3 regions of the Mesorhizobium sp. ESP6-5 genome follow, and region 3 is predicted to be linked to each of the others. Evidence: predicted binding sites of a transcription regulator. Region 3 holds the regulator's gene; each other region holds the start of a gene.

Region 1 (10,407 bases), on a different contig from region 3:
GAGATGGGCTTTGCGCGGAAAGTCGCCAACCGGGTGATCTTCATGGATCAGGGCCAGATCGTCGAGCAGAACACGCCGGCCGAGTTCTTCGACCATCCGCGCCACGAACGCACGAAGCTGTTCCTGTCGCAGATCCTGCACTGAGCGGACTACGCCAACTCGAGAAAGCCCGGTCGCGCCACGGCCGGGCGTTTTTGCCTCTGGCCGATCCGATAAATGATCTTCTCCATAGAGCCGCGAATGGAATCGCGAAGCCGCACCTATGAGAAAACTCCTGCGTTTCCTGGCCATTCTGGTTGCAGCACTGGTGCTCGCCGTGTCGCTCGGCACGCTGGTGCCGCGGCCGCTCTGGCCGGCAGCCGCAGCGGGCGAGGGCGTCAGGCACATATTGGTGCTGAAAAATCCGATCCACACCGACATCGCCATTCCCGTGGACGACGAGGTGCGCCGGCGCTTTCGTTTCCTTGCCGATGCCGGCCTGCCATCGGACGCGCCCGAAGTGCGCTACCTCGTCTTCGGCTGGGGTGGGCGCGCCTTCTACCTGGAAACGCCGACATGGTCGCAATTGAAGGCGCTGCCCGCGTTCAAGGCTTTGACGCTCGATGCGTCGGTGATGCATGTCGCCGTCGCCGGCAATATTCCCGAGCCGCACCCCGATGTCGCCGGCTTCGACGTGAGCGAAGACCGTTTTGCCGCATTGCTCGATTTCATCGAAGCGAGCTTTCAAGAGGGGCCGAACGGTCCGATCATCATCGACAATGCCGCCTACTCCAATTTCGATCGCTTCTTTGAGGCGAATGGCCGTTTCAACGCGCTGATCGGTTGCAACACCTGGACGGCGGCGGCACTGCGCACCGCCGGCCTGCGCACCGGCTGGTGGAACCCGCTGCCGGTTTCGCTTGGGCTGTCGATGCGGCTGTATAATTAGCTTTGCCGCGGGCTCCTTTCAGCGACGGATGATCCGCTGCTGCTCCCACCCGTAAAGCCAGTCCAGATCGGCTGCGAGCTTCTCTCCCGGTCGCGCCGCCAGAAACAGATTGCGGGCCAACGCCACCGGGCCTCGGGCATGCCAGGCAAGCCGGTTGAGCGCGCCGCGACGGATGACCTTGGCGATGCGCGACCGCCGCAGGTTCTCCCAGATGACAAGGCTTTGCGTCAGGTCGCCGAAGAAGTCGGCGATCAAATCGGCAAGCGTCGCCGCGTCCTCGATCGCCATGGCCGCGCCCTGAGCCGCGAACGGCGTCATGGCATGCGCGGCGTCGCCGATCAGCGCGATGCCTTCGGGCATGGTCCAGCGTCGCTGTTCGACCGTGTGGATAGGAAAGGCGGTCCACGGGCCAGCGAGTTCCACCAAACGCGCCAGCGCCGGCGCGGAGCGGCGCATGGCGCCTGAAAGGATGGCGGGATCGGCGTGGCGTGACCACCCGTCGGCGATGCGCTCGCCCCGGGTGAAGGCGGCAAGGTTGAAGGCGCTACCCCTGCTGACGGGGTAGGCGACCATGTGGAATCCGGGGTGCAGGAAGGTTGTGACGCAGTCAGTGGCGCCGATCGCGGCGAAGGCTTGCCCCGCCTCGTTGTCCGCGCTCACCGTCGCCCGCCAGGCCAGTTCGCCGGAGAAATGGCTGTTCGCGAAGCCGGCTCCGCTGCCTGGACGGGCAAACCTCCGCACCGCTGACCAGACGCCATCGGCGCCGACCAGCAGAGATCCTTGGGTATCGATGACCTTGCGGCCGACCCCGTCTGTCGTGGTGATAACGAATGAACCGGAGGCCACGCTGCTGATCTGCGCGCCGGTGGTGAGATGGATGTCGGGCAGTTGCGCAACGCGCGCCATCAGGGCGTCTTGCAGATCCGCCCGGTGCGCCACGAGATAGGGTGCGCCCCAGCGTTCCTCGCCGGCTGTGCCAAGCGGCACGCGTGCCAGTTGGCGCAGGCTCGCGGCGTCCTTCAGCACCACGGCTTCCGGCTGGACGGCATTGGCAAGAAGCGTGTCGAGCACGCCAAGCTGGCGAAGGATGCGCGTCGCGTTAGGAGAGAGCTGGATGCCGGCGCCCGCCGCTTCGAGACGCTGCGCCTGTTCGAACACCCTCACGGAATAGCCGCGTTCGGCAAAGGCAATCGCCGCTGTCAGCCCGGCGATGCCAGCCCCGGCGATCATGACCTGCCGGGACCGCGTCTCGCTCATGATCGGAAGGTCAGGCGGCCTGGTCGATGTAGAGGCAGCCCGCCGGCAGCGTTTCGGTCGCCTTCAGCTTCGGCGAATAGCGATAGAGGGTCGAGCAGTAGGGGCAGACTTTCTCATTGTCGTCGCCCATGTCTAGAAAAACATGCGGATGGTCGAAAGGCGGGTTGGCGCCCGTGCACATGAATTCCTTGACTCCGATGTCGATCGCCGGGTGGCCCGCATCGTTCTGGAAATGGGGAATGGAACCGCCTGCCATCGTCGTCTCCTTAACGCAGTCTCTCTGCATCTGGATCATATCAAGTCTGTTTGCAAGTTCGATGAAATCAAACTGTCGCAAAAGCCTGTCAGAGAACTGTCGCAAAAGCCTGCCACAGGATAAGTTAAGCCGGTTAACCGGCTGAGGCGCGCGGAAGAGCAGGAATCATGAACGAACTGAAGCCGGTACAGAGCGAATTCAACAATGTCGCGGCAGCGAGCCCGGAAGGCAATCCGGACCGCTTCGTCAACCGCGAATTCTCCTGGCTGCAGTTCAATCGCCGCGTTCTCGAGGAATCGCTGAACACCCATCACCCGCTGCTGGAGCGCGTCCGCTTCCTGTCGATCTCGGCCGCCAATCTCGACGAGTTCTTCATGGTGCGCGTCGCCGGCCTTGCCGGCCAGGTGCGCGAGGGCATCGTGCTGAAGAGCCCGGACGGACGCACTCCCGAACAGCAGCTCGAACAATTGTTGCGTGAGGTCGAGCGGCTGCAGGAGGACCAGCAGAAGAGCCTGTCGGCACTCACGGTGCTGCTCAACAAGGAAGGCATCGAAAGCATCACCCGTGACGCGCTGACAAAGGACGAGAAGGTCTGGCTGGAAGACCATTTCCAGGAGCAGGTGTTTCCCGTACTCACCCCGCTGTCGATCGACCCGGCGCATCCGTTCCCGTTCATTCCCAATCTCGGCTTCTCGATGGCGCTGCAGCTTCGCCATCGCAAGAATGGCGAGGAGATGAGCGCGCTCTTGCGCCTGCCAGTGGCGCTGAAGCGCTTCATCCGCCTGCCGGACCGCAAGCACCATGTCCGCTTCATTCCGCTGGAGGAGGCGGTCGGCCTCTACATCGGCAAGCTCTTCCCCGGCTACGAGGTCAAGGGCTCCGGCACGTTCCGCATAATTCGTGACAGCGACATCGAGGTCGAAGAGGAATCGGAAGATCTCGTGCGCCTGTTCGAAACGGCGCTGAAGCGCCGCCGCCGCGGCTCCGTCATCCGCATCGAATTCGACAAGCTGATGCCTGGGGAATTGCGCGATTTCGTCGCCGGCGAGCTTGGCGTCTCGTCGAGCCGGATCAGCGTGCTCACCGGGCCGCTGGCACTCAGCCAGATCTCCGAGATCGTCTCCGTTCCCCGCGACGACCTGAAATTCATCCCCTACAACCCACGCTTTCCCGAGCGTATCCGCGAGCATGGCGGCGACTGTTTCGCCGCCATTCGCGAGAAGGACATCGTCGTCCATCACCCCTATGAGTCGTTCGACGTGGTGGTGCAGTTCCTGCGCCAGGCGATGGCCGACCCCGAAGTGGTGGCGATCAAGCAGACGCTCTATCGCACCTCCAACGACAGCCCGATCGTGCGTGCTCTGGTCGACGCGGCCGAAGCCGGCAAGTCAGTAACGGCGCTGGTCGAGCTCAAGGCGCGTTTCGATGAGGAGGCCAACATTCGCTGGGCGCGCGATCTCGAACGCGCCGGCGTGCAGGTCGTGTTCGGGTTCCTGGAACTCAAGACCCACGCCAAGATGTCGCTGGTGGTGCGGCGCGAGGACGGCAAGCTGCGCAATTACGTCCATCTCGGCACCGGCAACTACCACCCGGTCACCGCGCGCATCTACACCGACCTGTCCTTCTTCACCACCGATCCGACGATCGCCCGCGACGTCGCCCAATTGTTCAATTTCATCACCGGCTATGCCGAGCCGACCGCGGAGATGCGGCTGGCGATCTCGCCGTTCACGCTGAGGAACCGCATCCTTCAGCACATTTCGGACGAGGTCACCCATGCGTTGGAGGGACGGCCGGCGCGTATCTGGATGAAGATGAACGCGCTCGTCGATCCCATCATCATCGACGCGCTCTACGATGCCAGCCGCGCCGGAGTGGAGATCGACCTCGTCGTGCGCGGCATATGCTGCCTGCGGCCGCAGGTGCCGGGCCTGTCGGAAAACATCAGGGTCAAGTCGATCGTCGGCCGGTTCCTGGAGCACAGCCGCATCTATTGCTTCGGCAACGGTCATGGCCTTCCTTCGGACGAGGCGATCGTCTACATCTCCTCGGCCGACCTCATGCCGCGCAATCTCGACCGCCGCGTCGAGACCATGGTGCCGATCACCAATCCAACTGTGCATGAACAGATTCTGGGCCAGATCATGCTGGGCAACATCATGGACAATCAGCAAAGTTTCGACGTATTGGCAGATGGAACCTCCCGGCGCGTGGTGCTGGAGGAGGGTGAGGAACCGTTCAACGCGCAGGAATATTTCATGACCAATCCGAGCCTGTCGGGACGGGGTGACGCGCTGAAATCGCATGCGCCCAAGCGAATCGCCCAGTTCAAGCGCCGCAAGAAGAACGCCGCCACCTGATGCTGTCCAATTCCCAGGGCCGGCTGCAGGACCGCCGACCGCTGTCCATCATCGACATCGGCTCCAATTCGATCCGTCTCGTCGTCTATGAGGGGCTGGCGCGCTCGCCGACCATGCTGTTCAACGAAAAGATGCTGGCCGGCCTCGGCCGTGGCATCGTGTCGACGGGGAAGCTGGACCCCGAGGGGGTGGCGCGCTCGATGGAGGAGTTTCGCCGTTTCCGCGCGCTCTCCGACCAGGCTGGCGCCGAACACATGTACGTGCTGGCAACCGCCGCCGCCCGCGAGGCGATCAACGGTCCCGATTTCATCCATCGTGCCGAGGATGTGCTCAAGACCGAAATCCGTGTGCTCTCCGGCCGCCAGGAAGCGCATTATTCCGCGCTCGGCGTCATCTCCGGCTTCCACCCGGCCAACGGGATTGCCGGCGACCTTGGCGGCGGCAGCCTGGAGCTTATAGACATTGATGGCGAGGCGATCGGCGACGGCATCACGCTGCCGCTCGGCGGCCTGCGCCTGCAGGACATGGCGAAGAACTCGCTCGTCCAGGCGCAGAAGATCGCGCGCCAGGAACTGGCCCGGGCCAAGCTTTTGAAGGGCGGACAAGGCAGGACTTTCTACGCTGTTGGCGGCACCTGGCGAAACCTCGCCAGGCTGCATATGGAGATGAACAACTATCCGCTCGGCGTCATGCACCACTACGAAATTTCGGCCGAAAGCGCTCAGAACTTCCTCAAGCAGGTGGCCAGGGGCGAAGTCGAAAAGGTGAGGGGGATCGAGGGCGTCTCCAAGAACCGCCGCTCGCTGCTGCCCTATGGCGCTCTCGTGCTGCAGGAGATCATGACGGCGATGCAGCCGTCCAGGATCGTCGTTTCGGCGCAAGGCGTGCGTGAGGGCTTCCTCTATTCGCTGCTCGACGCGGCCGAGCAGAAGGCCGATCCGCTGATCTCGGCCGCCGAGGAACTCGCGCTTTTGCGCTCGCGTTCGGTCCATCACGCGCATGACCTTGTCGAATGGACCGGCAAGGCCTTCAAGGCGTTCGGCATCGACGAGACGGAAGACGAAGCGCGCTATCGCCACGCCGCCTGCCTGCTCGCCGATATCGGCTGGCGCGCTCATCCGGAATATCGCGGCAAGCAGTCGCTCAACATCATTGCGCATGCCTCGTTCATCGGTGTCGATCATCCCGGCCGCGCCTACCTGGCGCTGACCAACGCCTACCGTCATGATGGCGTTTTCAATGAATTGGTGGCGCCCGAAATCAGGGCGCTGGCGCCGCCGCGCCTGCTGGAGCGCGCCCGCGTACTGGCAGCGATGATGCGCGTCGTCTATCTGCTGACGGCCGCGATGCCTGGCATCATGCCGAGGCTGAAATGGGAAAGCCGCCCCAACGGCGCGCTGGCGCTGGTGCTGCCGGCCTCGCTCTCCGACCTATACGGCGAGCGCCCGGCTGGCCGGCTGGCGCAACTGGCGCGCATCACCAACCGCCGCCTGGTGCTGGCGGTCGAGGGCGGGCAGAGCGTGTCGGCGAAGTAGTCAAGTCGCGTCGGCGCCTATGCCGAAGCCGCGCCCATCGGCCGACCATGCGCCGGCGCCGGCCATGGCAAGCGCCAGGAAACCGCCCGATATCGCGATATCCTTCATCAGCATCTGCTGGTGCAGGAGGGCGAGCGTCGCGTCACCGGCGCCTTGGCCATAATGGCCGATATAGCCGGCCGCGATGCAGAAGCCGCCCAGCAGCAGTGCGACGATCCGCGTCCGCAAACCAACGAGGATCAGCAGCCCCGCGATCAACTCGAAAAGGCCGGTGCCCCAGGCGGCGAGCGCCGGCAGCGGCAGGCCGAGACCGGCGAAATAGCTGGTGGTGCCGGCAATGTTGGCGAGCGCCTGGAAGCCGGACGGCACGAACAGCACGGCAAACAGCAGCCGCGAAACCAGAAGCAATGCACTGCGACCCATGGCTCCCTCCCTTGCCGGCACGGTCGCCGGCGACCATTGCAGTCTAATGCATGTCGTCCGGGAGTGTCCTTGGTTCCGGGACAACGACATGCATAAATCAGAAGCTTACAGCAGCTCGGGCGAATCTATTTGCCGCGACGTGCTGTACGCCTGTGGTCATAACGAAAAAGCGGCACGGAAAATTCCGCGCCGCTCGTTTCAGATCCTTGGGAGGAAAAAACCTCAGCCGCGCTTGGCGTCGATCGAATACGCGCCGGGACCCGAGGAGGCCAGCAGCAGGAAACCGCCGGTGATGGCGACGTTCTTGAGGAACTGGATCATCTGCATCTGGTCGGCCCAGCCGGTGTGGGCGACCAGCCCGGTCGCGATCGTAAAGATCGCGAGCACCCAGGCGGCGATCCTGGTCTGGAAACCGACGAGGACGGCAAGGCCGCCAAGCAGCTCGATCAGTCCGACGATGACGGCCGTTGCCGTCGGCGCCGGCAGGCCGAGGCCGCCGAAATAGGCGGCGGTGCCGGAAATGGCTGTGAGCTTGCCGAATCCAGAAAGCAGGAAAATGACCGCGAGCAGGATGCGGCCGATGAGGATGGTGACAGAGCTGTTGGACGCGGTGCCGCTGCCGGCGAAGGAAGTGTTTGTGGACATGGTGGCTCTCCGAATGGGGTTGATGCCCCGTCAGATAGAGCATGTCGACTGTTCACCAAAGCCGCCTATCCGGCGACACATTGTTCACAGGAATACGTTTCTGTGAACCGGTGAAAAAATTCATGTCGGTCGACGCGCTGGCGTGAGGATATTCTCCCGCCGAAAAATGCCTTCACCCCGGATGTGTCATGTCCTGCGGCCGCACCAGGCGGTCATAGTCGGCCTCGCTGACCAGTCCGGTTGCCAACGCTTCCTCGCGCAACGTCGTGCCTTTCTTGTGCGCGGTCTTGGCGATCTTGGCGGCGTTGTCGTAGCCGATGGTGGGCGCAAGCGCGGTCACCAGCATCAGCGAACGGTCGAGTGCCGCCTTGATGTTGTCCTCTCGCGCCTCGATGCCGACGACGCAATTGTCGGTGAAGGAGACCGAAGCGTCGGCGAGCAACTGCACCGACTGCAGGAAACTGTACGCCATCAGCGGATTGTAGACGTTGAGCTCGAAATGGCCCTGGCTGCCGGCGAAGGTCAGCGCCGCATTGTTGCCGAACACCTGCACGCAGACCTGCGTCATCGCCTCGCACTGGGTAGGGTTGACCTTGCCCGGCATGATCGAGGAGCCGGGTTCGTTTTCCGGCAGCGACAATTCGCCGAGGCCCGAGCGCGGGCCGGAGCCAAGGAAACGGATGTCGTTGGCGATCTTGAACAGTGCCGCGGCCGCGGCATTGATGGCACCGTGCGAGAACACCATGGAATCATGTGCGGCGAGCGCCTCGAACTTGTTCGGCGCGGTGACGAAAGCGATGCCGGTAATGGCGGCGATGCGATCGGCCACCCGCTCGGCGAAACCGACCGGCGCATTGAGGCCGGTGCCGACGGCGGTGCCGCCCTGCGCCAGTTCCTGCAGGCCGGGCAGCGTCTGCTCGATGCGCTTGATCGAGGAGGCGACCTGCGCGGCATAGCCGGAGAATTCCTGGCCCAGCGTCAGCGGCGTGGCGTCCTGCGTGTGGGTACGGCCGATCTTGATGATGTGGTTGAAGTCCCGGCTCTTGGCGGCGAGCGCCTTGTGCAGGTGGTGCAGCGCGGGGATCAGGTCATGCTCGATCCGCTCGGCGCAGGCGATGTGCATGGCCGTCGGATAGGTGTCGTTGGAGGACTGGCTCATATTGACGTGGTCGTTGGGGTGCACCGGCTTTTTCGAGCCCATGACGCCGCCCAGCATTTCGATCGCGCGGTTCGAGATCACCTCGTTGGCGTTCATGTTGGACTGCGTGCCCGAGCCGGTCTGCCAGACCACCAGCGGAAAGTGGTCGTTGAGCTTGCCGTCGATGACCTCTTGCGAGGCCTCGATGATCGCCTTGCCGATGGCCGGATCGAGCCGCTTGAGTTCCATGTTGGCTTCCGCCGCCGCCCGCTTGACGATGCCCAGCGCGCGCACGATCGAAGCCGGCTGCTTCTCCCAACCGATCTTGAAATTGCCGAGGGAACGCTGCGCCTGGGCGCCCCAATAACGGTCGGCGGCGACCTCGATGGGGCCGAACGTGTCGGTTTCGGTTCTCGTCTTTGACGTGCTCACGGCAAGGCTCCGGTCTGTCGATTTGGGCAACGGCGTATCGCGTTGCACAAATGGCTTCAAGCGGAGAATGCGAACGATGAGGATGCAAATCGGTTGAAGCTGTAGCCGGTCTTCCCCATCGCGGTGGAGATCGCTCACCCCGCCGTATACCCCCCGTCGATCGCAAAGATGCCGCCGCTGGTCCAGGCGGCCTCATCGCTGGCGAGATAGACCGCCATCCCGGCGAGGTCGTCAGGGCGGCCGATGCGGCCGAGAGGATAGCTGCGCTCGACATAGGCTTTCAGTTCCGCCTGTGCCTCGGCCGGCAGGTTGTCGACGGTCTTGCGCCGCATTGCCGTATCCACCGTACCGGGTGCGATTGCGTTGACGCGGATGCCGCGCGGGCCGAGTTCGAAGGCCAGCGATTTGGTCAGCGAGTTCAACGCGCCTTTGGACAGGGAGTAGAGGCTTGATGGCCGTTTCGGGATCATCTTGTTGGCGAAATAGGAGGAGATGTTGATGACGGATGCACCTGCACCGAGATGCGGCAGCAGCCCCTGGGTGAGGAAGAACGCCGCCGTCACATTGAGCGCGAAAGAGTGCTGGAACTGTGCCTCGCTGACACTCTCGAACGGCACGAGATAGGCGACCGGCATTGTTGACGAGAACGTCGAGTGGCCGGCCGGATTCTTTCGCCTGCTCGACGACCGCTGCGAGGCCGGGGCTGGTGGCGAGGTCGGCCGACAATGTCGCCACCATGCCTGTCGAGCCGAGGGCCGTCAGCTTCTGGCGAGCGGTGTCGAGTTTGCCCGCGTCGCGGCCGACGATCAGGACATCGGCACCCTCGTGCAGGAATGCCTCGGCGATCGCCAGGCCGATGCCGTCCGATCCGCCGGTGATCAACGTCCGCTTGCCGTGAAGCCTCATCACGCACCTCACCATGCGTTTGCCATCAAACAGAGGGATCGCACCGCATGTCCGTGACGGGGTCAAGTCATCAGGCCATCCCAGGGTATGAACTTCGGCCGGCGTCCGGTGCAAGCGCCCGACGGCCGGCTGGCCTGAGACCCGTCGCAGCGCGAAAACCGGACGACGTGCGGGTCGGTTTCACGCGCTGGCGGTGGAGCGCTCCTGAGTAGCCAGCCGCGCGGCGACATAGCCCTTGACCTGCCGGATCGCCTGTTCGCGCGAGACGCTGCCCGGCTGCAGGCCGAGCCGAAGCCAGAGTCCGTCGATCAAGGCCGTGACGCCAAGCGCGATGTCGTCGGCCTCGTTGGTTGAGGCGAGGCCGCGCAGGCCGGACAACAGGTTCGAGCGCATGCGCCCATGGATCACCTTCTGGATGCGCGCCAGCTTTTCATCGCGCGGCACCTCGGCGCAGAGCGAAAGCCAGGCATGGCATAGAGGCGGCAGGAAGAGATGCTCCTCGAAATTGCCTTCGATCACCGCATCCA
Region 2 (10,407 bases), on a different contig from region 3:
CAAGGCGATGGCTGGAAACTAAGACCAGAAGCAGTTCAGCCGGCTCAACTTCGCTTGAGCCGGCTGTTCGCATTGACGAACCCTGCCGGGGTCGTCAGTCTGCAGAACGGGCCATTTCGGCCCACCGGCTGCTGTCAGGCATGATGAATTATTCCGACACATCCATCGCGGCGACCACCCCGTTTCTCAGCCTCGAGAACGTGCGCAAGACCTATCCGGGCGTCGTGGCGCTCGACGGGTTTTCCATGGAGGTCAGGCCGGGCGAGGTCATCGGCCTGGTCGGCGAGAATGGCGCCGGCAAATCGACGCTGATGAAGATCCTCGGCGGCGTTACCACGCCCGATAGCGGCGCCATCACGGTCGACGGCGCCGCCCACAAAGGCCTGAGCGTGGAGGGGAGCCTGGGTTCGGGCATCGCCTTCGTCCACCAGGAACTCAACCTCTTCGAAAACCTCGACGTCGCCGCCAACATCTTCTTCGGCCGCGAGCCGCTGCGCGCCGGACCGCTGAGACTGGTCGACCGCGCGAAACTGCGCGACATGGTGGCGCCGCTGCTGAAGCGCGTCGGCGCCAACTTCTCCGCCGACACGCAGGTCGCGGATCTGTCGCTGGCGCAGCAGCAGATGGTCGAGATCGCCAAGGCGCTGTCGATCAAGGCGCGCCTGGTGATCCTCGACGAGCCTACATCGAGCTTGCCGCTGGCCGAGACCGACAAGCTGCTCGACGTCATCAAGGCACTGAAGGCCGACGGCATCAGCGTCATCTTCATCTCGCACCGCCTGCATGAGATCGAGCGCGTCGCCGACCGCGTCGTGGTGCTGCGCGACGGCATGCTGGCCGGGACGCTCGGCAAGCGCGACATCAATCACGACCAGATGGTCAAGCTGATGATCGGCCGCATGCTGAAGGAGCGCGAAAAGGCCTCCGAGGCGGCGCGTGCGCCTGGCGCCGTGGCGCTTGCGGCCAAGGCCGTCCGCACCCCCACCTACCCCAGCCGGCCGGTCGATCTCGACGTCAGGCGCGGCGAAATCCTCGGCCTTGCCGGCCTTGTCGGCTCCGGCCGAACCGAACTGGCGCGGGTGTTCTTCGGCATCGAAGCCAGCCTTGGCGGCACGCTGGAGCTCAACGGCAAGCCGTTAACGCTGGCCAGCGCGGCGGACGCAGTCGCGCAAGGCATCTTCCTTGTGCCGGAAGACCGCAAGCTGACCGGCATCCTGCTCGACCTGTCGATCGCGCAGAATATTTCACTCCCCAATCTGCCGGCGCATGCCAGGCGCTCGCTGGTCTCCGCAAGCGCCGAGACCGCCACCGCCGAGAAGCAGAAGAAAAACCTCGGCATCAAGGCGCCCTCGGTGCAGACGCGCACCGGCACGCTGTCGGGCGGCAACCAGCAGAAGGTCGTGCTCGGCAAATGGCTGGCCATGAACCCGAAGGTGATGATCCTCGACGAGCCGACGCGCGGCATCGATATCGGCGCCAAGGCCGAGATCTACGGGCTGATGCGGGCATTGGCCGACGCCGGCGTCGCCGTGCTGATGATCTCTTCCGACATGGAAGAGGTGATCGGCGTCTCCGATCGCATCGCCGTCATGCATGAGGGCCAGATCTCGGGCATTCTCGACAAGGATCAGTTCAGCCAGGAAAACGTGCTTTTGCTCGCGGTGGGCAAACCGGCGAACAGGCCGTAAGCGGAGACGACGATGACAAAGAAAGATCTCGGCCTGCTGATCCTGATCCTGGTGGTCGGGGCGATCGTCGCCATCATCAATCCGCGCTTCCTCTTGCCGATCAACCTCGCCAACACCTCGAACCTGATCGGCCTGTTCGGCATCCTCTCCATCGGCCAGGCGTTCGTCATCATCACCGGCGGCATCGAACTGTCCGTCGGCTCCGTTGTCGCGTTGCTGGGCACGCTGTTCATCGACTTCATCGCCGTGCGCGGCGTGGGATGGCCTGTTGCCTTCGTGCTCATCCTGGTGCTCGGCGCCATCATCGGCCTGGCGCATGGCTGGCTGATCACGCGGCTCAAGCTGCAGCCCTTCGTCGTCACCTTGTGCGGGCTTTTGATCTATCGCGGCGTCGCGCGCTTCTACACCGCCGACGGCACCGCCGGTTTCGCCTTCGGGCAGAATTTTCCCGATCTCGAATTCCTGACCGCCGGCCGCTCCTGGGGCGTGCCGAACTCCTTCTTCGCGCTGATCGTCATCGCCATCGTCATGTGGGTGGTGCTGCACCGCTCGGTGTTCGGGCGCTATCTCTACGCCATCGGCAAGAACGAGGAAGCGGCAAAATATTCCGGCATTCGCACCGGCCGCGTCGTCATGGCGGCTTACGTCATCTGCGGCGTGCTCACCGCCCTGTCGGCGATCTATTTCGCCATGTACACGCGCTCGATCTCGCCGGCCAGCCACGGCCAGTTCTACGAGCTCTACGCCATTGCGGCCGCGGTGCTCGGCGGCTTCTCTCTGCGCGGCGGCGAGGGCTCGCTGATCGGCGTCATCCTCGGCACGGTGCTGCTGCAGGAACTGCAGAACCTCGTCAACCTGCTCGGCATTCCCTCCTCCCTCAACTTCGCGGTGATGGGTGGCGTCATCCTCATCGGCGTGCTGGTCGACCAGCAATGGGGTGTGTTCCGGGCGCGCCGGCGGATGGTCGATGCCGCCCGCAAGGGCGCGGTCGGCGCCGCCGCGGAATAGGTCAGTCCCGGCAGAAATAGCTTACCGGTGCTGGGCGCTGACGGGGTGGCGTGCCTTTCGCGGCCACCCTCTGGTGATCCGCCGTGCGGCCTTGGCTGAAATTACCTGCCGCTCTGGCGTGCGGCGCGGCGAACGCTTTGCAACAGGATGGCAAGGCAGCCGACCAGCAACAGCCCACCGCCAAGCAGCGGCGGCAGCGCGAGCAACTTCACCGCCGCGGTAACGGCGGCCACCAGGACCAGCGACAGCAGCGCCAGATTGCCGTCATCGACGAACATGCCGAAGACCTCCCTGGCAACGAGACGAAGGACGTTCATCGGGCGAGCCCTCCGGCTGCCGTTGGAAGGATGCCGCGCAGCCAGCGCACCATGGCGAAGGACGCCAGCGCGACGATGGCGAAGATGGCGAGCAGGGCAAGATCGGCGCCAGGCCAATGGGCGCCGATGCCTTCGCCGGTCCAGAAGATGCCAAAGCTGGTCAGCATCAGCCCGACCACGAATTTGAGCGCATTCTCGGGCACGCGCGCCAGCGGCCGGTGGACGGCCAGGCCGACAAGCATCACCAGGATGAAAGCCGCCAGCGCACCCATGCTGGCGTAAAATGTCTGCCCATGCGCGGCGCCGACGGCAATGACAATGAACACCACCTCGACACCCTCGAGCAGCACCGCCTTGAACGAGGCCAGCCCGGCGAGGTAGTCGGCGCGCCGGTCGGCGGCCTGCCGGTGGAGGGCCGCGGTTTCCTTGGCGAAGGCCGCTTCCTCGTCATGCAGAGCAATGACGCCGACGCTGCGCAGGATGGCTTTTCGAAGCCAGCGCATACCAAACAGGATGAGCAGCACCCCGACGACGAACTGCAGCGTGGTGATCGGGACCAGCGCCAGCAGCGGGCCGAAGGCCAGCACCAGGGCCGCCAGCACCGCCAGCGCCAGCGCGGCGCCGGTCAATGCCGGGCGCCAGCTGCGTGTCACCCCCACCGCGAGCACGATGGTGAAAGCTTCGACGACCTCGACCAGCGAGGCGAGAAATGCCGCCGTGATTGTCGAGAGGACGGGTGTCAGTGTCTGCATGAAGCTTCCTGTCTGGCTCGACCCCTGATTCCCTGGGGCGAATCCCCGGAGCGTAATCCAGAATCACCCCATGCGGCCAGCAGCCCGGAGCGTTTCCAGCGACAGCGCAAGCAGGCGGGTGAAACAAGTCCGGATCAGATCAGGCCCGATATGTCGGAAAAGGCCATGGCCTTGCGCAGCACTTCGGCGAAACGCTCGCCGGCCACTTCGCGCGGACCGCTGTTGTCGATCGATGTGACGCCAGGGCCGGACAAGCTCATATTGGCGCTGCGCGCCAGCCGCGCCAGCACCTCGCCGCGCGACTCGCGGCCGCGCATGGCCAGCCGCTCGGCCAGCACCTCGGGCGAAGCGGTGATCTCGACGATCGCCAGATTGGCATAGCGCTCGCGCAAGGTGGGGATGATCGCGCGCGACACGTTGGCGACGGCGACATGTCCATTGGAAACAGACCAGTCGACATCGGCAGGCAGGCCATAGCGCAGGCCATGCGCTTCCCAGGAGACGGCGAAAGCGCCGTCGGCATCGGCCTCGGCGAAGGCGGCGTCGGCCAGCGTATCGTGGTCCTCGCTCGCCGCATCGCTCGGCCTGGTGATGACGCGGCGCACGAACTCCAGCTGCGTCTCGTCGGCAAACAGCGCCTTGGCGTAGCCGATCACCGTGTCCTTGCCGGCACCGCTGGGGCCCACGACGGCGACAAAGACGCCGTGACGGATCGGAAAGGTTTCGGCGGACAGTTCGCGCTCGATCGAGGCCGACACCATCATGCCACCCGGCGCCCCTGCCGCCAGACGGTGCGCACGACCGGAACATGATCGTCGACGCGCACGCGCACCAGATCGGCGCGACGACCCTGCTCGATGACGCCGCGGTCGTCGAGGCCGACTGCCTGCGCCGGGTTTTTGGAAACCATGGCGACGGCCTGCGGCAGCGAAATGCCTTCCACCATGTCGCCCAGGAAGAAGGCCGACTGGATCAGGCTGAAGGGAATGTAGTCGGACGACAGGATGTCGAGCAGGCCATCGCTGGCCAAGGTGCGTGCCGAGACATTGCCCGAATGCGAGGCGCCGCGCATGACATTCGGCGCGCCCATCAGCACGCCGAGCCCGGCGGCCTTCGAGGCCCGCGCCGCTTCCTCGGTGGTCGGGAACTCGGCGACCCGCACGCCCTGCTCGATGGCCTCGTCGACATGAGCGGACGTCGCATCGTCATGGCTGGCGAGCACGATGCCGCGCTCCTGGCAGGCGGCGGCGATGAAGACGCGGTTCGGCCCGGAGTTGCGTGCCGATTCGTCCATCCGCTTCTCGCAGAATTTCTGGAAATCGCGATCCGAGAGTTTCAGCTTGCGCTGGTAGTAGTAGGCATAGGTTTCAAGGTTGACGAACTGGCGCTGGCCCGGCGCGTGGTCCATCAGCGACGCCAGCTTGACCCGTTCGTCACCGTCGAAATTGGCGAATGCGTTGAGGCAATCCGGCGCTGAAACCTCGCAGCGAAGATGCAGGAAGTGATCGGCCCGCAGACGATCCCGCGCGACGCTGTCCTCGATCGCATCGGCCAGCTTGCGGATGTCGTCCAATGTCAGGTCGGCGTCCTCGTCCATGCCGACGCGCAAGGCATCTAGCACGGTCGTGATGCCGGCGGTCGCCACCTGCGCGTCATGGGCGAGCACCGCGGCGATCGGGTTCCAGCGCACTTTCGGCCGCGGCGCATAATGGCCCTCGAGATGGTCGGTGTGGAGTTCGACCAGCCCTGGAATGATAAAGTCGCCGCCCATGTCCTCGCCGGTCCGGGCAGCACCGGCATCGATGCCGGCGATCAAGCCATCGCGCAGCACCAGTGAGCCTTCGACGATCTCGTCGGCAAGAACGATGCGGGCGTTGGAAAGAACAGTTTCGGCGGTCATTGCGGGTAGTCCTTGGTTCTTGCAGTCGGGTTTCGTTCAGGCGGTTTTCCGGGCCGGGCGGCGTCCGAGCGCGTGCTGGGAAAGCACCATGAATGGCGCGCCGGGTTCGGGTTCGACGAACAATGTCAGCGCGTCCACGAGCACGGGCTGGCGCAACACATCGGCGAACAGGCTGTCGATCGCCGCGCGCAGGCGAGGGCTTTCCTGTGGGCCGGCCCGGCCGGACAGGGTCATGTGGAAGCGGAAGGTCTCGAAGACATAGGGATAGCCCCATTGGCAGAGATTGCGAAACTCGGCCGGCTTCAGCGAATCCGGGCTGCGCCGCTCGATCTCGGCCTCGGACAGCGGCGCGCGAAACCGGTCGAAATCGCGTACCACATTGTCGGCGAAGCGGTTGAGCGGCGGCAGCGGCCCTTCCGGCACCAGCGCGAAGAAGCTGTCGATCTGGCTGACGACCAGGCGCGGGATCGTGACGACAGGCGTAACCTCGGCAAAATGATCCAGCGCCGCGCGCAGCGAGGTCTCGGTCTCCGTGGCAGCCAGGTGGAAGGGCGCCTTCAGCGTCGCGTGAAAGCCGTAGCGGCGTGCCGAGGCGGTGTGGAAGGCCACTTCCGCCGCCGACAGATCGGCAACGGCCTCAACCGGCCTGGTCGCGGCACCGAACGGATCGCGGCCCAGCCAGTCGGCGGCGATGCGCGCCAGCGGCTCGTCCTGCCGGGGGGTGAAATAAATGGCATAACGCATGGGAAGTCCTCGTCAGAACTGCTGCCATAGGTGATTTCCATGACGGATTGACGAAGCTTTGACGGGTTTTAGAAGGCAAATCGACCCCTAGGGTCCTTAGCCGACGATTTTTCCCAGCTGGACCAATAAGTTCGGCCGGAAACGCGAGACGGTCAGGCCTTCATCAACCATTCGTGCTCGGGCGCATTGTGGAATTTCCAGGTCCGCTTCGGTCCGGCCATCACATTGAGATAATAGAGGTCATAGCCGTGGCAGGCGGCACAGGGGTGATAGCCCTTGGGCACCAGGACCACATCGCCGTCCTCGATCGCCATGGCTTCGTCCAGCGCACGATGTCCGCTTTTGTCGGCATCGGTGTAGACGCGCTGGAAGGCAAAGCCCTGCGGCGGGTTGAGGCGATGGTAGTAGGTTTCCTCCAGATAGGATTCGGCAGGCAGATTGTCCTGGTCATGCTTGTGCGGCGGGTAGCTCGACGTGTGACCGCCGGGCGTGATGACCTCGACGACCAGCAACGAGTCGGCCGGCTGGCCTTCCGGCAGGATGTTGGTGACGTAGCGCGTATTGGTGCCCTTGCCGCGCACCTCCTGGCCGAGATCGTCCGGTCCGATCACCCGGACCGGCAGGCCACCGCCAAGACCAGGCGCCGAGCAGACGCCAAGTTCCAGCTCGGTATCGGCCGTTACCGACCAGTCCGATCCCTGCGGCACGTAGACCGACCACGGCTTGCCATCGAAGGGCGACATGCGCTCGCCGAGCAGGCCGAGATCCTTGCCGCCGGCTTTCGCGGTACCCTTGCCGGTCAGGAACACCAGGCAGACTTCGCGGTCTTCCGTCGTTCCCGAGGCGCTTTCGCCCGGCTTCAGCCGATGCAGGTCGAAACCGACATAGGTCCAGCCGGCGCTTTTCGGCGTCACATGGGCGACGCGGCCATGGCCCTTGTCGGCCTTGACGAGCAGTTTCGACATTTTGTCTCTCCTATCCTAGCCTTCCAACTTCGTCATCCTGGGGCGGAGCAGGAGCGAAGCTCCGTCGCGAAGACCCTAGGATGACGAAGCGAGGGGCGTTTCGGCCAATCGCCGACGTGTGCGATCCGTTACGCTCGCAGTATCCAATCCACAAAACTGCTCGCGCCATGGACCGCCTATTCCTTCGGATCGGCCGGAGGCTTCGTCTCGTCGGCCGGCTTATAAAGATAAAAAAATTGCCATGCGCCGTAGCCGGCAAAGCCGAGCGCGATGACGCCCCAGAACGGCGTGCCGGTGGCGAACTCGATGACCGACCAGATGAGGCAGACGGCCACGACGGCGATGCGCCGCCACAGCGGGCGGAAGAACGGGTGTTCATAGTCTTTCATCGCGCCATCCGAAATTCAGCAGCCTGTCCTCAGATAGACCGCGCGTCACGGCTAATCCAGTCTTCAGGCATTCGGAAACCCTTGCGTCTCCACCGTGTAGCCGGCTGATGTCATCACCCGCATCAGCTCCTTGTGGCCAACCTGCGCCATCTTCAGCGGCGGGTTCTTCTTCGGGTCCTGCTCGGCCTCGACCACGAACCAGCCTTCATAGCCGTGGTCGGCGAAGCGCTGCACGATGGCGCCGAAATCGAGGGAACCGTCGCCCGGCACGGTGAAGGCGCCGAGCGCCACGGCATCGAGGAAGGACTGCCTCGTACGGTCGAGCTTCTCGATCACGCCCATGCGCACGTCCTTCACATGGACGTGGCTGATGCGCTTGTGATGATGGTCGATGGCGCGCAGCACGTCGCCGCCGGCAAAGGCGAGGTGTCCGGCATCGAGCAGCAGTGGGATGCCTTCGCCGGAATGGCGCATGAAGGCGTCGAGCTCCGGCTCGGTCTCGACCACGGCCGCCATGTGATGGTGATAGGACAGCGGCATGCCTTGCTCGGCGCACCATTCGCCGAATTCGGTCAGGCGCCGCGCGTAGGCCTTCATCTCGTCGCCAGTGAGCTTCGGCTTGGTGGCGAGCGGCTTGGAACGGTCGCCCTGGATCGAGCGGCCGACCTCGCCATAGACGATGCAGGGCGCGTCGACTGCCTTGAACAGGTCGATCATCGGCTGGATGCGGTCCTTGTTGGCAGCCATCTCCTCATCGACCAGCGTGCCGGAAAACCAGCCGCCGCACAGCGTCACGTCGGCGGCCTTCAGGATCGGCAGCATGATGGCGGGGTCGTTGGGAAAGCGCCGGCCCATCTCCATGCCGGTGAAGCCGGCAGAGCGCGACTGGCGCAGACATTCCTCCAGCGACACGTCATCGCTCAGTTCGGCAAGATCGTCGTTCCACCACGCGATGGGGGACATGCCCAATTTGGCTTTCAAGTCGTCACTCCGGGATTAGACAGTTCAATTTTTTGGCGCTAGCGCCGCCCCTCATCCGCCTGCCGGCACCTTCTCCCCGTATCGTGACGGGGAGAAGGGAGCTGGCGTCAATCGCCGACGCTCTGCATCCGCCGCTTCTCGTCATAGGCCTTGCGCGCGGCGTTCACTTGAGGCCGTGCCGAGACCTCGGGCACCGCTACGTCCCACCAATGGCCGCCGGCATCGGTCGAAACCAGCGGATCGGTGTCGATGACCAGCACGGTGGTGCGGTCGTTCTTCTTGGCTTTTTGCAGCGCGTTTTCCAGCTCGGCGATCGACGGCACTTTCTCTGATATCGCGCCCATGCTCGCCGCATGCGCGGCAAAGTCGATGTCGGGCAGGATTTCATGGCGCGAGTCCTGCAAGAGATTGTTGAAGTTGGCGCCGCCGGTCGCCATCTGCAGCCGGTTGATGCAGCCAAAACCCCTATTGTCGAGCAGCACCACGGTCAGCTTCAGGCCGAGCATCACCGAGGTGACGATCTCGGAGTTGAGCATCAAGTAGGAGCCGTCGCCGATCATGACGACGACCTCCTCGTCGGGCTTGGCCATCTTGGTGCCGAGCCCGCCGGCGATCTCGTAACCCATCGTCGAGAAGCCATATTCGGCGTGGTAGGAGCCCGGCGCACCGGCCTGCCAGAGCTTGTGCAGTTCGCCGGGAAGTCCGCCTGCCGCATGCAGCAGCGTCACGCCTGAGCCCATGGCGCGCTGCACGGCGCCGATCACCTGCGCATCCGAGGGGAAAGCAGCGTTGGTCGAGGCCGTCACCTTGGCCGCATCGGCCTGCCAAGCCTTCTTGCCGGCGGCCGCATTGTCGGTCCAGGCGGCGGGCGCCTTCCAGCCTTGCAGAGCGGTTGCCAACTCGGCCAGCCCTTCCCAGGCATCCGCGACCAGCGGCAGCGCCCGGTGCTTGCCGGCATCGAAGGGCTGCACGTTGAGCCCGATGATGGTCTTGCCGGAATTCTTGAACAGCGCCCACGAGCCGGTGGTGAAATCCTGCAGCCGCGTGCCGATGGCCAGCACGACGTCGGCCTCTTCCGCCAGTCGGTTGGCGGCCGAAGTGCCGGTAACACCGACGGCCGCCATGTTGAGTTGGTGATCGTCCGGCAGCGAGGACTTGCCGCCTTGCGTTTCGCAGACCGGAATGCCGGCGGCTTGGGCGAACTTGGCCAGTTCGTCGGAAGCCTGGGAGTAGAGCACGCCGCCGCCGGCGATGATCAGCGGCTTCCTGGCTCCCTTGAGCGCCGCCACGGCCGCCGCCAGTTCGTCACGGTCCGGACGCGGCCGGCGCTGGCGCCAGATCCGCTCGGCAAAGAAACTCTCGGGATAGTCATAGGCCTCGGCCTGCACGTCCTGGCAAAGCGACAAAGTCACCGGGCCGCATTCGGCCGGATCGGTCAGCACCTGCATGGCGCGGCTCAGCGCCGGGATGATCTGCTCCGGCCGGGTGATGCGGTCGAAATAGCGCGACACCGGGCGGAAGCAGTCGTTGACCGTCGCCGTGCCGTCGGAAAAATCCTCGGCCTGCTGCAGCACGGGATCGGGAATGCGGTTGGCAAAGACGTCGCCCGGCAAAAACAGGACGGGCAACCTGTTTACGTGGGCGAGGGCCGCCGCCGTCACCA
Region 3 (10,407 bases):
CCGGCGAAATTGTTGTCGACATCCAGCGCCTTGAAGAATGCCTTGAACTCGTTCTGGGAAATATCGCCGTTACGTGCGTCGAACAGGGCCTGTGTCGAGCGCAGCAGCGACAGGTGAAGGTCGATGCGGCTCTCGATCCGGTTGAGGGCGTCATCGGCCGCCCCTTCGAACTTGATGCGGGCGGCTTCCTGCGTCGCGAAATAAGCGAACCCCGCCATGGTCATGCTGATCAGTGCAACGGCAATGAACGCGACGATTGGAAAAAGCTTCTTCAACGGATGATGCGGTCCATGAGCAAAACAGGACCTTTTATGGGCAAGTCGCCGGGTCAACACAATGGTCAGGCCACACCATCGTGATCACTGGCATATCACGTGACCGGCATCGGGGCGTGCCCGAAGCGGCCTGACCGGCCTCAGGCGGCGATCTTCAGCGCGCCCGGCCCCGGTATGGCACCTGGAGGACATTTGCCCAGGATGATCATCCCAAGCACCTCGTCCTGCGTGACGTCAGTCGTGCGGGCGGTACCGACCACCTGGCCATTCTTCATCACGCAGACACGGTCGGCCAGCTCGAACACGTCGTGGATGTCGTGGCTGATCAGGAAAATGCCGATGCCATCGGATTTGAGCTGCCTGACCAACTCGCCGACCTGGGCGGTTTCCTGGGGCCCAAGTGCCGCCGTCGGCTCGTCCATGATCAGGATGCGGGCATTGAACAGGATCGCGCGGGCGATCGCCACCGATTGCCGCTGACCGCCCGACAGCTTGATCACCGGTTCCTTGAAGCGCTGGAAGCGAGGATTGAGCCGCCCCATCACCTTGCGCGCCTCGGCCTCCATGGCGACGTCGTCGAGCGTGCCCCAGGCGGTCATCAGTTCGCGGCCGAGGAACAGGTTGGCGGCGGCGTCGACATTGTCGGCCAGCGCCAGCGTCTGGTAGATCGTCTCGATGCCGTATTTCTTGGCGTCGCGCGGGTTGGAGATCGCTGCCTCCTCGCCATTGACGAAGATCTGGCCCGCATCGCGCTTGTAGGCGCCGGACAGGATCTTGATCAGCGTCGACTTGCCGGCGCCGTTATGGCCGAGCAGCGCCACGACCTCGCCGGGGAAAAGATCGATCGAGGCGTCGTCGACGGCGCGGATGCCGCCGAAGGCGATCGAGATGTTGCGCATGTCGACCAGCGGCGTGCCAGTGGGCGCAGTTGTGAGGGCCCTTACGGGAGCGGTTTTGTCAGCCATGGTCGTATCCCTAAACCCGCTTGCGATAGACGGTGTCGAGCCAGACGGCGATGACCAGCACGGCGCCGACGACGATGCTCTGCAACGGCGAATCGACACCGAGCAGCACCATGCCCGACTGCAGCGACTGCATCAGCAATGCACCGAGCATGGCGCCGATGATGGTTCCCGAGCCGCCGGCAAGCGAGGTGCCGCCGATGACGGCCGCGGCAATGACCAGCAGCTCATCCAATGTTCCCAGCACATTGGTGGACGAGTTCTGCCGGGCCGACGAAATGGCGGCGGCGATCGTGGCCAGCACGCCCATGATCATGAACACCTTCATGGTGATCCAGCGCGTGTTGATGCCGGCGAGATTGGCCGCTTCCGGATTGCCGCCGATAGCAAAGACATAACGGCCGAAACGGGTGCGGTTGGTGATGAAGGTCATGACCAGACCGACGGCGACCGCCATCAGCACCGGTATGGCGATGCCGTGGGCGATGAACAGCCCGCCCTCCGGCACGGTGATGTTGTTGGCGGCCGCGTACCGGTTCACGATCCCGATCGGCCATGGATAGGAGTTGGCCAGCCAGACCGCGCCCATGATGACGGCGCAGGTGACGACGCCGAGCAGCGTCTCGGCCCAGATCGGCCGCAGGGGGAAGCGGAAGCGCTTGCGCTGGACCCGCCCGTTGAACAGCGCGAACACGACGGCCAGGCAGGCGACGATGCCGACGACCCAGCTCCAGGTGGCGCCGATCGATCCGGCCGGTCCGCCGCCCATAAGCTGGAACGTGGCGTCGAGCGGTGCCACCGTCTGGCCTGACGTGACCCACCAGGCGGCGCCGCGCCAGACCAGCAGGCCACCCAGCGTGACGATGAAGGCCGGCACTTCGAGATAGGCGATGACGAAGCCCTGGAAGGCGCCGATCAAAAGCCCGAGCGCCAGACCGATGACCAGTGCCAGGACCCAGATCCATGGGTTGCCGAGTTCAAGTCCTACGAACCGAACCAGGAAATGTACCTGCGCAAAGCCCATGACCATGCCGATCAAGCCCTCGGCGGAACCGACGGACAGGTCGATGTTGCGCATGACGATGACCAGCACCATGCCGCAGGCCATGATGGCGACCGCGGACGTCTGCACCGACAGGTTCCACAGGTTGCGTGGCGTGAGAAACGTGCGGCTGTCGAAATCGAGCGGATTGACGCCAAGACGCAGGCTCGAAATCACATGCAGCGCGACCCAGATCAGCAGCAGCGCGCCGATCATGCCGAGCATGCGGGTATCGATCTCGGTCGCCTTCAGGAAACGCGCGACCGCGCCGAGTTCCGACGCACGCGCCGTATCGGCCTGCGAGGTTGAGGTCGTGTCGGTCATGATGTCCTCCCAGCGGCTTGCTGTCTGACGCGGATGCCGGACCAGAGCCCAGAAGTTAGCCGCCAGCGGCGGAAACACAAATCTTGTTGGGAAAACGCCGCGGCTTGGAAGCAATTCCCAGGAAAAGTGCGTAGCGGTTTTTCGTCCGGAATTGCGAAAACAAGGAAATTGGAACGGCCAGTGTTCAGAAACACTGGCCGTTCCACGCCGCGGCGCTTCCGACTTTTCAGGCGATCAAGCTCAGTTGCAGGCCGCGACGCTGCCCGCGGCAACGCCCGTGCAGACTTCGTCCTTCTTGATCCAGCCGGCGTCGATGACGAGGTTGAGATTGTCCTTGGTGATGGCCACCGGGGTCAGGAACAGCGACTTGACGGTGTTGCCGCCAGGCGTCGTGAAGTCCTTCACGCCGGCGATGTCGGTCATCTTCTTGCCGTCGGCGAGTTGCGAGGCGATCTCGGCGGCGTTCTTGCCGAGTTCGCGCGCGTCCTTCCACACCGACACGGTCTGGGTGCCGAGCGCGATGCGGTTGAGCGCGGCGTGGTCGCCGTCCTGGCCGGAGACCGGCACGGTGCCGGCGAGCCCCTGCGCCGTCAGCGCCGCAACGACGCCGCCGGCGGTGCCGTCATTGGCGGCGACCACGGCGTCGACCTTGTTGTCGTTGGCGGTGAGGAACTGTTCCATGTTCTTCTGGGCGTTGGCGGGCAGCCAGCCGTCCGTATAGGCTTCGCCGACATTCTTGATCTTGCCGCTGTCTATTGCCGCTTTCAGCACTTCCATAGAGCCCGAGAACAGGAAGTCGGCATTCGGATCGGCGCCCGAGCCCTTGATGAAGACGTAATTGCCCTCAGGCTTCACCTTGAACACTTCGCGGGCCTGCATGCGGCCGACTTCCTTGTTGTCGAAGGTCAGGTAGAAGACGTCCTTGTTCTCGATCAGGCGGTCATAGCCGACGACCGGAATGCCCTCGTCGAGCGCCTTCTGTACCGCCGGGCCGATGGCCGACGCGTCCTGCGCCAGGATGATCAGCGAATTGGCACCCTGCGAAATCAGGCTCTCGACATCGGTCAGCTGCTTGCCAGGATTGGACTGCGCATCGGCGGAAATGTACTTGTCGCCCGCGGCCTCGATCGCCTTCTTCATGGCGGCCTCGTCGGTCTTCCAGCGCTCCTCCTGGAAGTTGGACCACGACACGCCGATAACCTTGCCCTTCGCCTGCGCGACCGACGCCAGCGTCAGCGACATGGCGACACCCGCCAGAATGGCGACTGTGAATCTCTTCATGATATCCTCCCTGCGCCCGCGTGTGGCGCGACCAAACTGGCCCTAAGGCCGGCACAAAGGCCCTAATTTTTTCGAGCCTCGAAAAAACACTGGTCCATCGCCGGAACACTGTCAACATCGATTCTGACGGATTTTGAGGTGCCGGAAGCCTTTTTTCGAGCCCCGCAATAAATAAATGACAGCCCCAGCCGCTTCTGCCAGTATTCGACCCGTTGCCGGAGGTGTTCGAGGGGCGTCAAGAACCGCGGCGACGGGGAGGGAAATCATGTCGGTCGGAATCCGCCACGACGATCTGCGCCGGCGCAACCGCGCAATGGTGATTGGAGCCGTGCGCCGGGGTGGCCAGCCCTCGCGCACTGAGATCGCCGCCACCACCGCCCTGAGCCACTCGACCATATCGGCGATATCAGCCGACCTGATCGGCGAAGGTATCCTGAGCGAAGGCAAGCCGAACGAGGCCGGCTCACTGAAACGCGGCCGGCCGCAGGTGGGCCTTTGTCTCAACCCCGAGGCCGCGGCGGTCATGACCGTGGTGCTGTCGCTGAATTTCCTCTCCGTCGCCGTCATCGACTACGCCGGCCAGGTGATATCGGAGGAGCAGCGCCGGCTGGACACGCTGACCATGTCGCGCGAGGCGCTGATCGGCGAATGCGTGGCCATCGTCCGGCGCCGCCTCGAGGATCCCGACCTCGATGTCGCCAGCATTGCCCGCATCGCGCTGGCGATCCAGGGCATCACCGACACCGAGGCGCGCGCCATGCTGTGGTCGCCGATCACGCCGCAGACGGACATTGCCTTCGCCGATATACTCGAAGCCGAATTCGGCATCCCCGCCACCATGGAGAACGACTGCAACATGATGGCTGTGGCGCTGCGCTGGCGCGACCCCGAGCGCTACCGCGACGACTTCATCGCCATCCTGCTCTCGCACGGCATCGGCATGGGCCTGGTGCTGAAGGGCGAGCTGTTCACCGGCACCCATTCCTCAGGCGGCGAGTTCGGCCACATGATCCATCGCCCCGGCGGCGCGCTCTGCCGCTGCGGGCGGCGCGGCTGCGTCGAGGCCTATGCCGGCAACTATGCCATCTGGCGTAATGCAGGACAGATGGGTGAGGACGCCAAACCGGTCGACGTCAGCGACGCCGACATGCGCGCATTGGCGGCCACGGCGCGCGAAAGAGACGGACCGGAGCGCGAGGCCTATCGCAAGGCCGGCGAGGCGCTGGGCTATGGCCTTGGCAGCTTGTTCGCGCTGATCGATCCGGCGCCGGTTGCGATGGTCGGCGTCAGCGCCGCCGCCTTCGATCTGATCGAGCCGGCCCTGCGCGAGGCCATCGCCCAGACCGCCGGCGGCCAGCATTCGACGTCGATTTCCTTCGATACAGAGCCGAACGAATTGCCGCTGATCCGCGAGGGCTGCGCCATGCGCGCGCTCACCTTCGTCGACCAGGAGATCTTCGCGCCGGGTGTGCAGGTGAGATCCGGCAAGAACGTGGCCTGATCTCAGTCCTCGCGAATTGCGTAGCCTGCGCCACGGATGGTGCGTATCACATCGGGCATGCGGCCATTGTTGACCGCCTTGCGCAGGCGGCCGACATGCACATCCACGGTGCGCTCGTCGATGTAGATCGTCTCGCCCCAGACATTGTCGAGCAACTGGCTGCGCGAGAACACGCGGCCGGGATGGCGCATCATGAATTCGAGCAGCCTGAACTCGGTCGGTCCGAGCCGGATCTCGCTCTTCTTGCGATAGACCCGGTGCGATTCGCGGTCGAGCACGATGTCGCCGACCTTGAGCACGCTGGACAGCACTTCCGGTTTGGCGCGGCGCAGCAGCGCCTTGACCCGGGCCATGAATTCCGGCGTCGAGAACGGCTTGACCAGATAGTCGTCGGCGCCGGTCGAGAGGCCGCGCACGCGATCGCTCTCCTCGCCGCGCGCCGTCAGCATGATGATCGGCAATCGCTCCGTCTCGGGCCGCATGCGCAGGCGCCGACAGAGTTCGATGCCGGAAACCGCCGGCACCATCCAGTCGAGCACCAGCAGGTCGGGCACGTTTTCCTGGAGGCGTATCTCGGCTTCGTCGCCGCGTGTCACCACCTCGACCTGGTAACCCTCGGACTCCAGATTGTAGCGGAGGAGCACGCCCAGCGGCTCCTCGTCCTCCACCACCATGATGCGTGGCGCGATCATCGATCGATCATCCCTGCCGTCAAGCCGCCGGCACCGACATCGCCGTCTCGTCCTGCTTCGGACGGTTGGCGGGCAGTTGCGTGCCGGTCAGCACATAATACGCATTCTCGGCGATGTTGGTCACATGGTCGCCGATGCGTTCGAGATTCTTGGCGCAGAACAAAAGATGCGTGCAAGCCGTGATGTTGCGGGGATCCTCCATCATGTAGGTCAGGAGTTCGCGGAAGACCGAAGTGTATTTGACGTCGATGCGTTCGTCGTCATTCCTGAGCTTGGCGAGGGCGGCGGCATCGCCGGCCGCATATTCCTCGACGACGCCCTGCACCTGGATCAGCACCAGCTGCGCCATGGAGTCGATGGAATGCGACAGGTCGCGCGGCGTGGCGGTGAGGCCGACCGAGCCGACGCGCTTGGCGATGTTCTTGGCAAGGTCGCCGATGCGTTCGAGATCGCCCGCCATGCGGATCGAGCCGACGACATGACGCAGATCGTCGGCCATCGGCTGGCGCTTGGCGATCAGGGTGATGGCGCGATCATCGAGTTCGCGCTGGCGCGCGTCCATGATGGCGTCGTCGGAGACCACGCGCTGTGCCAGCGCGTTGTCGGAATTCAGCAGCGCCTTGGTGGCGCCGCCGACCATCGTGCCGGCGAGATCGCCCATGTCGCTGATCAGCCTGCTGATCTGCCCGAGATCCTCGTCGAAGGCTGCGACTGTGTGTTCGGCCATGATCCTGGTCCTCGTATGCGTGAGATCAGCCGAAGCGGCCGGTGATGTAGTCCTGCGTGCGCTTCTCGCGAGGCGACGTGAAGATTTTCTCGGTTTTGTCGAATTCGACCAGCTCGCCCAGATACATGAAAGCCGTCTGCTTCGACACGCGCGCGGCCTGCTGCATGTTGTGGGTGACGATGACGATCGTGTAGTCGGCCTGCAACTCGTCGATCAATTCCTCGATCTTGGCGGTCGACAATGGGTCGAGCGCCGAGGCCGGTTCGTCGAGCAGGATGACCTCCGGCTTGACCGCCACGGTGCGGGCGATGCAAAGCCGCTGCTGCTGGCCGCCCGACAGGCTGAGGCCGCTGGCATTGAGCTTGTCCTTGACCTCGTTCCACAGCGCGGCGCGTTTCAACGCCTGCTCGACACGGCCGTCCATCTCGGCCTTGCCGATCTTCTCATAGAGCCTGACGCCGAAGGCGATATTCTCATAGATCGACATCGGGAACGGCGTCGGCTTCTGGAACACCATGCCGATCTTGGTGCGCAACAGGTTGAGGTCCTGCGAGCGGTCGAGAACGTTCTGGCCGTCGAGCAGCACCTGACCCTCGGCGGTCTGCTTGGGGTAGAGCTCGTAGATGCGGTTGAAGACGCGCAGCAGCGTCGACTTTCCGCAACCCGACGGTCCGATGAAGGCCGTCACGCTGCGCTCGGGCAGCGACAAGGTGATGTCTTTCAGCGCCTTCGACTGGCCGTAGTAGAAATTGAGGTTCTTGACCTCGATCTTCGCCTTGGCGGCTGCCTCTGTCGCAATCGTCATGTCTGGAGACAACATCTGGCTCATTTGTCCTCTCTGCGTCCGGTCAGGCTGCGCGCAAAGATGCTGAGCGCGAGAACCGTCAATGTGATTATGAGTGCGCCGGTCCACGCCAGTTGCTGCCACTCCTCGTAAGGGCTGAGAGCGAACTGGAAGATGGTCACCGGCAGGCTGGCCATCGGCGCATTGAGATTGCTCGACCAGAACTGGTTGTTGAGCGCTGTGAAGAGTAGCGGCGCCGTCTCGCCGGAAATGCGGGCAATGGCCAACAATATGCCGGTGACGATGCCGGACATCGCCGCGCGGTAGGCCACCGAACGGATCACCACCCAGCGCGGCGCGCCAATCGCCGTGCCGGCCTCGCGCAAAGCGTTCGGCACAAGGTTGAGCATGTCCTCGGTGGTACGCACCACGACGGGAATGACCAGGATGGCCAGTGCCACGGCACCGGCGATGGCCGAGAAATGCCCCATCGGCCGCACCATCAATTCGTAGACGAACAGGCCGATGATGATTGAGGGCGCCGACAGCAGGATGTCGTTGATAAAGCGCACCACGGTGGTGAGCTTCGAAAAGCGGCCATATTCGGCCATGTAGGTGCCGGCCAGCACGCCGATCGGCGTGCCGACGACGATGCCGATAATGGTCATCACGATGCTGCCGTAGATGGCGTTGAGCAGGCCACCGGCATCACCGGGCGGCGGGGTCATTTCCGTGAACACTGAGAGCGAAACGCCCGACAGGCCCTTATAGAGCAGCGCGCCGAGGATCAGTGCCAGCCAAGCAAGGCCGATGCCGGCGGCGATGACGCAGAGCGTCATCATCACGCCGTTCTTGCGCTTGCGGCTCTGGTGAAGCGATGCGGCTGTCGACATCGGTCAGACTCCGGTACGGGCATCGATGCGCATCAGCATGTAGCGGGCGATGGCAAGGATGAGGAAGGTGATGACGAACAGGATCAGACCGAGCGCCACCAACGAGGAGGTGTAGAGATCGCCGACGGCTTCGGTGAATTCGTTGGCGATGGTTGCCGAGATCGTCGTTGCCGGCGCGAACAGCGAGGCGCTGATCCGGTGGGCGTTGCCGATGACGAAGGTGACCGCCATGGTTTCACCGAGTGCACGGCCGAGCGCAAGCATGACGCCGCCCATGATGCCGATGCGGGTGTAGGGGACGACGACCCGGCGTGTTACCTCCCAGGTCGTGCAGCCAATGCCGTAGGCGGACTCCTTCAGCACCGGCGGCACCGTGTCGAACACATCCTTGGTGATCGAGGTGATGAAAGGCAGGATCATGATGGCCAGGATCATCGCCGAGGTCAGCAGGCCGATGCCATAAGGAGGCCCGGCGAACAGGCTGTTAAGGCCGGGAATGCCGTGGAACACGTTGATGATGAAAGGTTGCACTGTCGTCTGCAGGAACGGTGCCAGCACGAACAGGCCCCAGATACCGTAGATGATCGAGGGGATGCCGGCCAGCAGTTCCACGGCCATGCCGATCGGGCGCCGGAGCGGACGCGGGCAAAGCTCGGTGAGAAAAATGGCGATGCCGATACCGAGCGGCACAGCGATCAGGATGGCGATGGCCGAAGTGATGATGGTGCCATAGATGGGTGCCAAGGCGCCGAATTTCTCGGTGACGGGATTCCAGCTCTCGGTGGTCAGAAAGGAGAAGCCGAAGGTCGACAGTGCCTGCCAGGAACCGGCGAACAGCGAGATGGCGACGCCCCCGAGCAGCACCAGCACGAGAATGGCGGCGGCGCGGGTCAGCCCATGGAAGATCGAATCGGTCAACGCGAACCGTCTGACGGTGGCGTCGCGTGAACCTCGAATGGCTGGCAAGGCTTCGTGGGCAGCGCTCATGTCAAGCTCGGCTCTTTGTGTTGATTGAAAAGGAGCGCCGCGGGGCGGCGCTCCTCCAGAAAGATATTACTCGCCGGCGTAGACGGGCTTGCCGTCGGCCTTGATGTCGGCCTTCCACGAAGCCTTGATCAGGTCGACGACGCTATCGGGGATCGACACATAGTCGAGCGCCTTGGCGGTTTCCTTGCCGTCCTTGTAGGCCCAGGCAAAGAACTTGAGCGCTTCGCCGGTGGCCGCGGCATCGTCCGGGGTCTTGTGGATCAGCACCCAGGTCGAGGCAGCGATCGGCCAGGTGGCGTCGCCCGGCTCGTTGGTGATGATGACGTTGAAGTTCTTGGCGCCCTTGAAGTCGGCGTTCGAAGCAGCCGCGCCGAAGGATTCGAGCGACGGCTCGACGACCTTGCCGGCGGCGTTCAGCATCTTGGAGTAGGAGAGATTGTTCTGCTTGGCATAGGCATATTCGACATAGCCGATGCCGCCGTCGGTCTGCTTGACGGTGTTGGCAACGCCTTCGCTGCCCTTGGCGCCGACGCCCGTCGGCCATTCGACGGCCGTATCCGAGCCGACCTTGTCCTTCCAGTCGGGCGAGAGCTTCACGAGGTAGTCAGTGAAGTTGAAGGTCGTGCCCGAGCCGTCCGAACGATGAACGACGGCGATAGCGGTCGACGGCAGCTTAAGGTCCGGGTTCAGGGCCTTGATCGCGGCATCGTCCCAGGTGGTGATCGCGCCGAGATAGATCTGGGCCAGCGTCTTGCCGTCGAGGACGAGTTCGCCCGGCTTGATGCCCGTGAGGTTGACGATCGGCACGATGCCGCCCATCACCATCGGGAACTGCACGAGGCCGTTCTTTTCCAGATCGGCGTCGGACATCGGCTTGTCGGTGGCGCCGAAGGTCACGGTCTTGGCGATGACCTGCTTGATGCCGCCGCCCGAGCCGAT

Evidence for each region. The regulator PhoB, encoded in region 3, activates phosphate uptake and scavenging genes when phosphate is short. The targets are predictions, from matches to a motif close to TGTCATNNANCTGTCAT.
Region 1: LB524_RS09280 (RNA degradosome polyphosphate kinase) is a predicted target of PhoB. The motif match lies at 2,528-2,544, and genes of this name have one in related genera.
Region 2: LB524_RS08090 (DUF1045 domain-containing protein) is a predicted target of PhoB. The motif match lies at 6,449-6,465, and genes of this name have one in related genera.

What each region holds. Positions count from the first base shown of each region.
Region 1 covers NZ_JAIUGR010000005.1:10,281-20,687, reverse strand. Annotated here, with positions in the region: gene LB524_RS09300 (amino acid ABC transporter ATP-binding protein) at 1-144, shown strand, start outside; gene LB524_RS09295 (TIGR02117 family protein) at 263-928, shown strand; gene LB524_RS09290 (FAD-dependent monooxygenase) at 947-2,185, opposite strand; gene LB524_RS09285 (zinc-finger domain-containing protein) at 2,196-2,441, opposite strand; gene LB524_RS09280 (RNA degradosome polyphosphate kinase) at 2,609-4,801, shown strand; gene ppx (exopolyphosphatase) at 4,801-6,336, shown strand; gene LB524_RS09270 (DoxX family protein) at 6,337-6,759, opposite strand; gene LB524_RS09265 (DoxX family protein) at 6,982-7,404, opposite strand; gene fumC (class II fumarate hydratase) at 7,577-8,974, opposite strand; gene LB524_RS28825 (SDR family NAD(P)-dependent oxidoreductase) at 9,109-9,609, opposite strand; partial or broken gene LB524_RS28820 (SDR family NAD(P)-dependent oxidoreductase) at 9,587-9,880, opposite strand; gene betI (choline-responsive transcriptional repressor BetI) at 10,061-10,407, opposite strand, start outside.
Region 2 covers NZ_JAIUGR010000004.1:239,030-249,436, reverse strand. Annotated here, with positions in the region: gene LB524_RS08125 (sugar-binding protein) at 1-22, shown strand, start outside; gene LB524_RS08120 (sugar ABC transporter ATP-binding protein) at 144-1,688, shown strand; gene LB524_RS08115 (ABC transporter permease) at 1,701-2,696, shown strand; gene LB524_RS08110 (hypothetical protein) at 2,798-3,013, opposite strand; gene LB524_RS08105 (COG4280 domain-containing protein) at 3,010-3,765, opposite strand; gene phnN (phosphonate metabolism protein/1,5-bisphosphokinase (PRPP-forming) PhnN) at 3,900-4,529, opposite strand; gene LB524_RS08095 (alpha-D-ribose 1-methylphosphonate 5-triphosphate diphosphatase) at 4,526-5,665, opposite strand; gene LB524_RS08090 (DUF1045 domain-containing protein) at 5,702-6,409, opposite strand; gene iolB (5-deoxy-glucuronate isomerase) at 6,562-7,374, opposite strand; gene LB524_RS08080 (DUF3329 domain-containing protein) at 7,551-7,763, opposite strand; gene iolE (myo-inosose-2 dehydratase) at 7,827-8,744, opposite strand; gene iolD (3D-(3,5/4)-trihydroxycyclohexane-1,2-dione acylhydrolase (decyclizing)) at 8,852-10,407, opposite strand, start outside.
Region 3 covers NZ_JAIUGR010000006.1:233,935-244,341, forward strand. Annotated here, with positions in the region: gene LB524_RS12195 (CHASE domain-containing protein) at 1-275, opposite strand, end outside; gene LB524_RS12200 (ATP-binding cassette domain-containing protein) at 416-1,240, opposite strand; gene LB524_RS12205 (sugar ABC transporter permease) at 1,251-2,603, opposite strand; gene xylF (D-xylose ABC transporter substrate-binding protein) at 2,844-3,884, opposite strand; gene LB524_RS12215 (ROK family protein) at 4,150-5,385, shown strand; gene phoB (phosphate regulon transcriptional regulator PhoB) at 5,388-6,077, opposite strand; gene phoU (phosphate signaling complex protein PhoU) at 6,097-6,804, opposite strand; gene pstB (phosphate ABC transporter ATP-binding protein PstB) at 6,830-7,633, opposite strand; gene pstA (phosphate ABC transporter permease PstA) at 7,630-8,481, opposite strand; gene pstC (phosphate ABC transporter permease subunit PstC) at 8,485-9,468, opposite strand; gene pstS (phosphate ABC transporter substrate-binding protein PstS) at 9,535-10,407, opposite strand, start outside.